Regions from separate parts of the Trinickia sp. LjRoot230 genome, predicted to be linked through region 1. Evidence: riboswitches for the same ligand, from Rfam matches in the RefSeq annotation. Region 1 holds a riboswitch; the other holds the start of a gene.

Region 1 (5,639 bases):
CTTGCCCGTTTCATCGTTGAATTTGCGCGCGAGCCCGACGATTTTCTCGGCTTGCTCGCGCTTGGATTCTCGATGGGGCAATGGCTTTCGATACCGATGATCGTCGCCGGCGTTGCGCTTTTCGCTTGGTCGTACCGGCGCGCAAGTAAGGAGCCGGCAGCGCTTGCGCGCTAAACACCGGGCGGGCCGTGACGCGAGTGCGGCGCGTGCTGCCCCGTGTCGTCGTCAGCGGCTCATTTGCACCGAGCCCGAGACATTCACTGTTACACGCGCTTTGCCGGCTTCGATGGGCAGCGGCGCCGCCTCGGGCGCCGCCATCGCGCGCATCGCGAACATCGGGCGCGGCGACGGCATTTCGCTGCCGATGTTGACCTCGCGTATCGTGTAGCCGCCATAGCCGAACGCACGCGTCGCCGATTCCGCCGCTTTACGGAACGAGGCAATGGCGTCACCCGTCAGCTTGTCGGCGGTCGCGCGTTGTGCCTCCGGCGAGAGCGAAAACGCGACATTGCCCACTTGCATCGTAGTGTTCAATTGGCCAGCAAGCTTCGAGGCGGCGGCGAAATCGCGCGACTCGAGCACGACCTCGGTGCGTCCGCGCCAGGCGGAGATATGGCCGTTACGGTCGGTCGATGGTGAAATCGAAAACGTACCGGTCCGTGCGCTCACGCCGGCCACACCTTTTGCCTGTGCAAGCGCGGCGGCCGTGCGCTTGTTGAGCGCGTCTGTCAACGAGCCCGCATCGGACGCTTCTTGCTCGTAAAAGAGCGTGATGTCGACGACGTCCTGTGCGACTTCATTGCTTGCCTGCGCCGACAGCGACAGCACGCCCGACGGCACGGCGTTCTCGGACATCGGCATCGTGGCGGCGTGGGCCGAACGGGGTGCGAGCGCGGTCAATGCGGTGATCGACATCAGCGTCGTGGCGCTCAGCAATGCGAAGGTGAAGGCGGTTTTTCTCATCTCAGGTCCTTGTTATAGAAACTATCGAAACAGCAGATTGAGAGATTAACCGAGTTCGTATGGCGCGATAGGCAGGCGGTCGTTCCTAGCCTCCGGTCAGTTGCTTGGTGATGAAGCGCCATTCGGCTTCGGTCACCGGCGTGATCGACAACCGGTTGCCCTTGGCGAGCACGCGCATGTTGGCGAGCTCCGGGTGGGCGCGCAACGCGGCGAGCGCAATCAGCGGTGTCTTTTTAACGAAGCGGACGTCGACGAGCATCCACCGCGGTGTTTCCCGCGTCGATTTCGGGTCGAAATAGGGGCTTTTCGGGTCGAATTGCGTCGGGTCCGGATAGGCGCGCGAAACCACTTCGGCCAACCCCGCGATGCCCGGCTCGGGGCAGCTCGAATGATAAAAGAGCACGCCGTCGCCAAGCTGCATCGTGTCGCGCATGAAGTTGCGCGCCTGATAATTGCGTACGCCCGTCCACGGCAATGTGCGTGACTTCGCGGCGAACAGATCGTCGATGCTTGCTTCGCTCGGTTCGGACTTCATCAGCCAATAGCGCATAGTGACTTCCCGTGACACCGCACACGCACCGCAAATGAAAACGGCATCGGAATAACCGATGCCGTTGAATAAATCCCCACCTTGGCCGCTAGGCCGGCATCCTGAACCGAGGATTCAGAATTGGTCGCAGTTAGCCGCACTTCGGGTACATCAGACAGAGTGACGCGCACACCCGTGCTGCAAATTTCCGCAACCGTGCACATGGCATTGGTTCAAGGAATTTATGACCTTGGCGAACCAGGCAGGGAAGCCGTAAAACTTGTGTAAACCTAAACTTTGCGAACGATTACCGCTCGTGCTTACCTAGCTTCAAGGGCTTCGTTTTGCCCCAGTACCGCACCGAGTTGCTCATTCATTTGGCGCATTGTACGCCGGATTTCCTCGGCCGGGAATGCTTCGCCATGACGAATACTTTCCTGCAGCCGCACGAGCTCGGAAGCCAGCGACAGCGCGGCCATCACCGCAATGCGATCGGTACCGCGCACGTTGCTGTGGCTACGCACCTTCGTCATTTCGGTATCGACGCGTGCGACAGCCTCGAGCAGTGCCGCCTCGGTTTCCGGTGAGCAGGCGAGACGATACGTCTGGCCGAGAATCGAGGCTTCGATCTGTTTCGTCGTCATGCGGTGTCTCCGTGCTGGGCAGCGCCGTTGCGTGCCGCTTCGCGTGTTGCCTCAGTTTCGCCCGTGCCGCCCGACAGCAAATCGAGCTGGGAGTCGGCGTCATAGGGGCTCTTGCCGCGCGGCAATTTTTCGAGAATCACGTTCAGGCGGACTTGCGCATCGTCGATCTTCGCAAGCAGCGTGTCGCGCTCGACTTGCAGCGCGTTGCGTTCGTCGCGCAAAAGGGCCAACTCGGCGCGTGCGGCGTCGTTTTCCGCGCGCAATTGCGTGAGTTGCTCTTCGAGCGCGTGACGGGCTTGCTGATGGCGTTCGTTGATCGCAATCAGCAAGCCGATGTTTTGTGACAGGGTTTCGAGTTCGTTAAGCATCTGCGGCGTCCTCTAAAGACTTGTGCATTTTAGCGCGGAATACGGAGCCGTCCGACCTCTGTCTCGTTTCCAGACGTAACAACCCCCCGCATTTTTGTGCCTACGGAGCGTCACGAGACGCCAACCCGGTGCGAATGCGGCGATTCTTGACGGTGTCCATGCGCCGCTCCTACACTTGCGGCACTTTGGTGCCCGCGTGCGGTCCGATGCGCGCGGTTAAACGGGAAACAGGGAGCGAAGTCCGCCCGGACGAGCCAACCTGTGCTGCCCCCGCAACGGTAAGCGATACGCCGCGCGTGACGCGCGCGAGAGAGGTCCGATGCCACTGCGCACTGCGCTGCGTGGGAAGGCGGACCCGATAGGTCGCCAGCCCGGATACCGGCCAAAGGGGGGAGTGCGGCGCATCGTACCAGCGCGTCGCACTTATGACACGGTGGCCTGCGGGTGGCGGGCTGACTGTCTCGTCCGACAGGAAAGACCACACAATAATGTTCTCGACCTTGCTTCACAAGGCGTTGTTCGTTGCGTTCGCTGGCTTGCCGCTGGCCGCGTTCGCTCAAGCTTCGAACGATGTATCGTCACCTTCTGCTGCTTCTGCTGCTTCCGCCGAGGAAAGCGAACAGACGCTCGCACCAGTTGTCGTGACGGCCCAGCGCGCCCCGCAGCCGATCGCCGACGCTATCGCGCAAACGACGCGCTTTACGCGTCGCGACATCGACGACGCGACAGCCACGGACCTGCCCGAGTTGCTCGCGCTTGCACCGGGCGCGCAAATCGCGCGCTCGGGCGGGCCCGGCGCCAATTCGACGCTGATGTTGCGCGGCGGCTCGGCCACGCAGTCACTGGTGCTGATCGACGGCGTGCGCGTCGATTCGGTGAGCCTCGGACAAGCGCAGATCGCGCAAATTCCGCTCGCGCAGATCGATCATGTCGAAGTGGTCAATGGCGACGTCTCCGCGCTTTATGGGTCCGGCGCGATGGGGGGCGTCGTGCAGGTCTTCACGAAGGACGGCGGGGCACACCCGCCGCGCTTTCACTTCTCGCTCGGCTACGGCAGCTATCACACGCAAAAGCAGGAGGCGGGAGTCGAAGGTGCGTTCGACAAAGAGGGCAAGACGACGTTCAGTTTCAATGTGGCGCGCTTCAAGAACGATGGATTCTCATCGATCGACCCCGCTTTGGCGCCGAATGCCAATCCGAATGCAAACGGTTATTTGAACGAGAGCGTGTCGGCGATGGTGCGCCACAAATTCAGCGATAAATGGGACGCCGGCGTGCGCGCGTTCCAGTCCAACGGCAATGCCAGTTTCGATAACGCCTATGGCTCGCCTACCGACATCAACAATCTCTATAGCAAGGTGCGTCAAGCGTCGGTGTTCGCCAACGGCAAGCTGACCGACTGGTGGACCGCGCATTTCACGGCGGCCGAGGGCGACGATCGGAGCGTCGAGAAGGTCAATGGCGTCTACGACAACCGTTTCGATACCGAGAACCGGCAATACACCTGGCAAAACGATTTCAAGCTGACGCCGGAACACAAACTGCAATTGGGCTACGAACATCTCGATCAGCAGCTCGATTCCGATACAGTCAGCGCGCCGCAGCGCCATGTCGATTCGGTATTCGTCGGCTATGCGGGGCGCTTCGGCGCTAACCGGATACAGGCCAATGTGCGGCGCGACCAATATTCGGATTTCGGCGGCGCCAATACCTATTACCTCGGCTATGGCTACGATTTCACCGAGCATTGGTCCGCGACGGGCAGCTATTCCAGCGCATTTCGCGCGCCAAGCTTCGATGACCTCTATTATCCCGGCAGCGGCAATCGATCCATTCGGCCCGAGCGCAGTCATTCGATCGAAGCGGCGCTGCAGTACGCGTCGGATTCGCTCGGGGTGATGCGCTTGACGGCGTTCCAGACCACCTATACCGATCTGATCAACTACGTGGCGACGCAAGGCGGACTCTATTATCTGGCCGAGAACGTCGGCCGTGCGAAAGTGCAGGGCATCGAAGGGTCGTGGCGTGGGCGGATCGGCAAAACGGACGTCCGTGCGGCGCTGACGGTGCAAAATCCTGTCGATGAAGACAACCGGACCGATCTCAATCGGCGTGCAAGGCACTTTGCGTCGTTCTCGGCGAATCGTGGGGTCGGGCCGTGGCGGTTCGGCGGCGAATGGATCGTCAGCGGCGCGCGCAACGATAGCGGCAACACGCTCGGCGGCTACGGCATCGTGAACCTCTCGGCGCGCTATCACGTGACGAAGGCTTGGTACGTCGCAGCGCAAATCCAGAACCTGTTCGACAAGCACTATGAGCTCGCCTATCCCTATAACACCCCGCGGCGCAGTGCGTTCATCACGCTCGGCTGGCAGCAGCAATGATGCCGCTTAACGCCGTCGTATGGCTGGGCAAGCCGCTATGAACCGGCTCGCGTCTGTCGCGCGTGCCCCGATGAACGGCAAGCGTGCCGCGCTGATCTGGCTCGTGCTCGGTAGCTGCGCATTCGCAGTCTTCGTTGCGGCGCTCACGCTAGGGAGTGTCGAGATTTCGCCGACGCGCGCGCTGTTGGCGCTCGTGCATGCGCGTGCGGGCAGCACCGACCCGCTCGACGAAATCGTGCGGACGCTGCGCTTGCCGCGCGCGCTTGCAGGCTTCGCGTGCGGTGGGTTGCTCGCGTTGGCTGGCGCGCTGTTGCAGGTTCTGCTGCGCAATCCGCTGGCCGAACCGTATGTGCTCGGTGTGTCCGGCGGCGCGGCCGTCTTTGCCGTGCTCGCTATGCTCGGAGGGGCGGCATGGTGGCTCGTCGACGCCGCCTCGTTCGCCGGCGCGCTGATCTCCATCGCCCTCGTGCTCGGTTTTGCGCGCCGCGCGTTGAGCGCGGGCGAGCCGCAGGAGGCGTCGCCGCGGCTCTTGCTGACGGGCGTCGTGCTGGCAACGGGATGGGGGGCGTGCATCACGCTGCTGCTGACGGTCGCGCCCGACGAACGGCTGCGCAGCATTCTCTTTTGGCTGACAGGCGATCTGAACGGCGCGGCGAGCCCGTGGCCCGCGCTCGTTGCACTCGCGCTCGCGCTCGCCGTCGCTACGCCTGTTGCGCCTCAACTGAACGTCCTGCTGCGCGGTGAAGCGCTG
Region 2 (5,639 bases), on a different contig from region 1:
GCGGCGGCACGAGATCGGCATCGTGATAACTGGCGTAATCGCTCCCCTCGCGCGTACGTGGCGGCTGTATGCCGATGAATACCTGCCCGCAATGCCAACCGGCGATCATGAAACGGCCTCGCCGAATCGTTGGATCGCGTTCGGGCGGCCCCCAACGCGCGTTCAGCGCCTGCTTGACATCGTCCGGCAACGCGTCGAAGCATGTGAGGTAGTCATCGAGCGAAAAGCTTTGCAGCGCCGGGCGCAGGCTTCGCATATTGGGCTCGTTCGTCACACCTTGCGTCAGCATGCGCATCAGCGCATCGCTATCGTCGGGCACGTTGTCGACGCGATAGCCCGCATCGCGCAACATTGAAAGGATCGCGACGACAGACGCCGGCGTGTCAAGCCCGACGCCGTTGCCGATCCGCCCTTCGCTAGTCGGATAATTCGCAAGCACGAGCGCAAGCCGTTTTTCACCGTTGCGGATATGTCGCAGCCGGCACCAATGTCGGCTCAGTTCCGCCACGAAGGCAATGCGCTCGGCATCGGGTTGATAGCGGACCACATCGACTTCCGTCTGCGCGCATCGATACGCGAGGCCTTTGAAGCTGATCGCTCGCGTAATGATCCGTCCATCGACCTCAGGCAATGCGATGTGCATTGCGATATCGCGCGCATTCAACCCTTGATTGTCGTTAAGCCAGCTCTCGCGGCTTGCGCTGGACAAAATGACTTGCATCACCGGCGCGTCGCCGGCGAGCACGAACGGCTCGGGGTCGTCGATAGCGGACGCGGCAAATGACGTGGTATTGAGCACGAGCGCTGCATCATGCTCGGCGCAAAGGCGTGCGACGACATCGCGGCATACCGTGTCTTTGAGCGAGGTGACCGCAACCGGCAGCGGATTCATCTGCCGCACTTCGAGCGCTTCGATGAGCGCATCGAACGCCGCCGTATTAGCGGCTTGAAGATGCGCGCGATAAAAGAGTATTGCGACGACTGGCGCACCGGCGCACCAACGTGATTGCCAATCGGCGATGGTCGGCGTATCGCGTTGTGGATGATAGAGCGCCGCAGACGGCAGCGGAACAGGCGGCGGTGGCTCGCTCCCCCAACCGAATCCATGCCAGGCGATCGCGCGCAAAAACGCTTGTGCGTTCGTCGGCCCGCCTTCGCGCAGATAACGCCACAGCAATCGCGAGAGCGATGCATCGGCGGTACTTTTGGCGATGAGGTTTTCGTCCTCCTGCAAATCACCCGAAAACATGACGAGCAGTTGACGCTTGTGCCTTGCCAGCTCGCCGATACGTTCGATGCCGTAGGGCCAATAAGCCTCGCCGCCAAGATGATCGATGACGATCACGCGTGCATGCTGCAACACGTCGTCGATATAAAAATCGACGGACGCTGGCTGCCGCAGATAAGCCAGGTTCGCCAGACGCAGGCTCGGAAAGCCTGCGCCGAGCCGTTCGACGACGCTCGCCAGCAACGACAGCGTCGTATCGGCCGAGCTCATCACGACGATGTCAGCGGGCTGTTGATCGATCCGCACGACACCGGCCGCATCGTCGACGAAGCCGCCAGGCACGGTACGCAATAAGTGCATGATGTATCAGACCGGTTGCACTTCGGCCGCAAGCGCCGCATCGAATGCACGCTGCAGCAGCGCTTGATCGAGGCCCTGCCCGATCAGCACGAAACGGCTGGTGAGCGATTCGTGCGGTTGCCAGCGCCGGTCGAAATAACTGTCGAATCGTCGACCGACGCCTTGAATCACAAGACGCATCGGTGCACCCGGCAGCGCGGCAAAACCTTTGGCGCGATAAATCGCATGCGCCTCGACAAGCCGCCGCAGCGCGGCGACGGCCGCCTCACGCGTGGCAGGATGACCGCTGACAACAACTGAATCGAATTCATCGTGATGATGATCGTGATGATCTCCATCGGCCGAGCCGTGATGATCTTCGCGCAGATGAATGGCTGCTTCGGATGCGGATTCGAGGCCTAGCAGCGCATGCAAATCGAGCGCGCCCATTTGCGCGCGCACGATCTTGACCTGCGCGGGAATTTCTTCGCGAACGAGTGCCTCGACTGCAGCGCTTTGCATGTCGTCGAGCAAGTCAACTTTATTGAGCACCACGAGATCGGCCGCGCACAACTGATCTTCGAACAGCTCGTGCAACGGCGATTCATGGTCAAGATTGGGATCGGCTTTGCGCTGCGCATCGACGGCATCGGGATCGGCCGCGAATTGCCCGCTGGCGACAGCCGCGCCATCAACGACGGTCACCACAGCATCGACAGTAAATCCCGTCTTGATGGACGGCCAGTTGAAAGCCTGCACGAGCGGCTTTGGTAATGCGAGACCCGACGTCTCGATCAGCACATGATCGAGACCATCGCGACGTTCGATCAACTGCTCCATCACGGGCAAGAATTCCTCTTGCACGGTGCAGCACAGGCAACCGTTGGCTAGCTCATAAAGCGAGCCGGCCTCTTCGTTCTCACCGCCGCTGCCATCGTCGGTGCATCCGATGCCGCATCCTTTGAGGATTTCGCCGTCGATGCCGAGCTCGCCGAACTCATTGACGATGACGGCAATACGCAAGCCGCGCGCGTTGCCGAGAATATGGCGCAGCAAGGTGGTTTTGCCGCTGCCGAGAAAGCCGGTGACGATCGTCACCGGAATTTTGCGCATGGAAGTCTGCATCTGATGCCTCAATCTTTATCGAAAAAACAATCAAATCGACGTTCATTCAAGTCGACACAGTCACATCGATTTTGTCGTAGCGCTTCACGCGGTAAATCAACGCCGAAGCAGCCCAACTCAATACGAAGATGCCGATAACGAAATAGCCAAGCAATCCGAAGTGCGCGGCGATATTGCCGATGAAATCCCAAAATCCGCCTTTAAGCTGCAGCTTGTCGGCCGCCAGCGCGAGCGCTTCGACGCTGCCGATCACGAGCGCCACGACGACCGAGACGAATGTGATCGTCATGTTGTAGTAGATCTTGCGGATGGGCCGCACGAACGCCCATTGATATGCACCGGTCATCAGAATGCCATCGGTCGTATCGACGAGCGACATGCCGGCCGTAAAAAGCAGCGGTAATGCGGCGACGGACCAGACCGACATCCCGCCCGAGGCTTGCGTCGCCGAGATGCCGAAAAGCGCGACCTCGGTGGCGGTATCGAAACTGAGGCCAAACAGCAGCCCGATCGGATAAAGATGCCAACTACGCGAGGCAAGTGCAAAAAGCGGGCGAAACACGCGGGCGAGGAACCCGCGCGAACCGAGCAGCAAATCGAGGTCTTCTTCGACCAGCGGTTCACCGCGGCGCGCAGCGCGAAACGTGCGCCAAAGCGATAGCAGGATAGTCATATTGGCAAGCGCGAGCACCAACAGAAAAAAGGCCGATATGCTCGTGCTGATCAAACCGCCCACCGCTTTCAATTGCGAAAAATGTGTCGTCAGCGTCGCAGCCGTCAGCGCAACGGCAATCGACATCACGATGATCACCGTCGAATGTCCGAGCGAAAAGAAAAAGCCGGTACCGAGCGGGTTGCGACGTTCCTGCAGCAGCTTGCGCGTCACGTTGTCGATCGCGGCGATATGATCCGCGTCGACGGCATGTCGCAGCCCGAACGTATAAGCGAGCAAAGCGGTACCGAGTAGTACCGGCTGACCGCGAAACGCCACGAACGCCCATACCCATGCGCCCACATTGAATGCCAGTAGCACGGCATAGATACCGGCCACTTTCCTGCGCAACGCAGTTGAACTGTCGTTGAAGAGCCCACAGACGGACTTGAGCACGGTTGACCTCTGGCTTAAGCGAAACCCGAATTGACGTGGACGCAGCACATCGTGCAAAGCAATGCGATGTTGTGTGCAAATTGCGAATTGCCAACTGCGAAGCGCAAAGCGCGAAGTGCGAAGACGTCCTGGCCGGCATGCCACCTACCCGCGGCATCCGTCCTCCCCTCTGGCCGGTATCCGGGCTTGCGAAAGCGCCGCTTCACCTTCCCACGCGAGTAGTGATATTTCTTGCGCAGTGGTTACCATACACGCGCGACCTTGCGCGCATGCATCGAAGCCGGCGTTGCATCGCTTGCGCGATGCGTTCGCTTAACCGTTGCGGGGGCAGCACAGGCTGGCGATATCGAACAGCGACTGTCGCGACACGCTCCTGTTTCCCGTTTAACTGCGCGCGCAGGAATGCGCACGCGAGCACCAGATTGGGAGCGAGTGTAGGTCGCTCAGCACCGACCGTCAAGGAACGGTACAGAAACGGTATAGCTAATTTGCTGTGATATCGTATGCCTCGCGTCTGGTGCTCGCATGCGCGTTCGCGCCTGCAGTTAAACGGGAAACAGGAGGGCGAACGTGCCTTTGCCTGTGCTGTCCCCGCAACGGTCAACCGCCAGCGGATCAATCGATCCTGCACGCTCTTCAAAGCCACTGTCCGCGTGTGCCGGGTACGGGAAGGCGAAGATGCGAGGCGGCCAGCCCGGATACCGGCCGGCGCAAGGGGCGGCCATGAGTCCGCCGAACGCCATGGCCGCGGGGGACGGTCCACGGCGCATCGCGCTGCCGCGCGCCACGTCCAGCATCACATGAGCCTTGTGTCACCCCTACTACCGCCACCGCTGCGCGCCGCGCTTACTGTTGGCATCGGCTGCCGGCGCGGTGTTTCAATCGACGAAATCGAAGCCGCGGTGCACGCGGCGCTTGGCGAGCGCGCGCTCGATCATGTTGATCGGGTGGCCACGATTGCGTCGAAAGCGGACGAGCCTGCGCTCATTGCGTTTTGCACGCATTACCGGTTGCCGCTCACCACGTTTTCCTCAGACGTCATCAATGCCTGTCTCGAGGCCAATCCAACGCTTGCGGCTTCGCCTGCGGCACGTCGACACCAGGGCGTGCGCGGCGTGTGCGAACCATGTGCGCTGCTTGCGACACCGGGCGGCCAGCTCGTGGTGGGCAAGCAGACGCTCGGCCGTGTCGCCGTCGCTATTGCGGCCGTACCCGAACCTTGAACAGACTCCATGGAGCAACGAGGACCAACCGATGAAAACCGATCCCGAATCGCATCAACGCATGACGCAACGGCGCCGCGACGGTCATGAAAAAAAACAAGCGGCCGCGACCGTCGAAAAAGGGCTTTTGATCGTCCATACCGGCAACGGCAAAGGCAAGAGCACGGCCGCGTTCGGCATGGCCGTACGGATGCTCGGGCATAACGAGCGCATTGGTGTCGTGCAGTTCATCAAGGGCGCGCTGCATACGTCGGAGCGCGATTTCCTGGGCGGCCATCCGCAATGCGATTTCGTCACGATGGGCGACGGCTATACATGGAACACACAAAATCGCGAAGCCGATATGGCCACCGCGCGCAAAGGCTGGAATGAAGCGGTCCGAATGATCGAAAGCGGGGAATATCGAATGGTGATCCTCGACGAGCTCAATACGGTGCTCAAGTATGAATATCTGCTGGAGGACGAAGTGCTCGCCGTCTTGCAGGCGCGCAAACCGATGCAACATGTCGTCGTCACGGGCCGGCATGCCTCCGACGCGTTGATCGACGCCGCCGATCTCGTTACCGAAATGCGGCTCGTGAAGCATCCGTATCGCGAACAAGGCGTAAAGGCGCAG

Evidence for each region. Region 1 has a riboswitch for cobalamin ahead of ACSQ20_RS15380 (TonB-dependent receptor plug domain-containing protein). Riboswitches for the same ligand answer to the same signal wherever they lie in the genome.
Region 2: it holds a riboswitch for cobalamin, as region 1 does, so the genes downstream of both, ACSQ20_RS21100 (HoxN/HupN/NixA family nickel/cobalt transporter) here and ACSQ20_RS15380 (TonB-dependent receptor plug domain-containing protein) in region 1, are expected to answer to the same signal.

Annotation. Positions count from the first base shown of each region.
Region 1 covers NZ_CAXUQX020000001.1:3,376,290-3,381,928, reverse strand. The annotation lists gene lgt (prolipoprotein diacylglyceryl transferase) at 1-174, shown strand, start outside; gene ACSQ20_RS15405 (SIMPL domain-containing protein) at 226-963, opposite strand; gene ACSQ20_RS15400 (EVE domain-containing protein) at 1,049-1,513, opposite strand; RNA gene ssrS (6S RNA) at 1,583-1,764, opposite strand; gene ACSQ20_RS15390 (cell division protein ZapA) at 1,813-2,136, opposite strand; gene ACSQ20_RS15385 (ATPase) at 2,133-2,504, opposite strand; cobalamin riboswitch at 2,674-2,905, shown strand; gene ACSQ20_RS15380 (TonB-dependent receptor plug domain-containing protein) at 2,993-4,888, shown strand; gene ACSQ20_RS15375 (FecCD family ABC transporter permease) at 4,908-5,639, shown strand, end outside.
Region 2 covers NZ_CAXUQX020000002.1:461,186-466,824, forward strand. The annotation lists gene cobN (cobaltochelatase subunit CobN) at 1-1,588, opposite strand, end outside; gene cobW (cobalamin biosynthesis protein CobW) at 1,595-2,692, opposite strand; gene ACSQ20_RS21100 (HoxN/HupN/NixA family nickel/cobalt transporter) at 2,739-3,800, opposite strand; cobalamin riboswitch at 3,955-4,237, opposite strand; cobalamin riboswitch at 4,298-4,524, shown strand; gene ACSQ20_RS21105 (cobalamin biosynthesis protein) at 4,601-5,023, shown strand; gene cobO (cob(I)yrinic acid a,c-diamide adenosyltransferase) at 5,055-5,639, shown strand, end outside.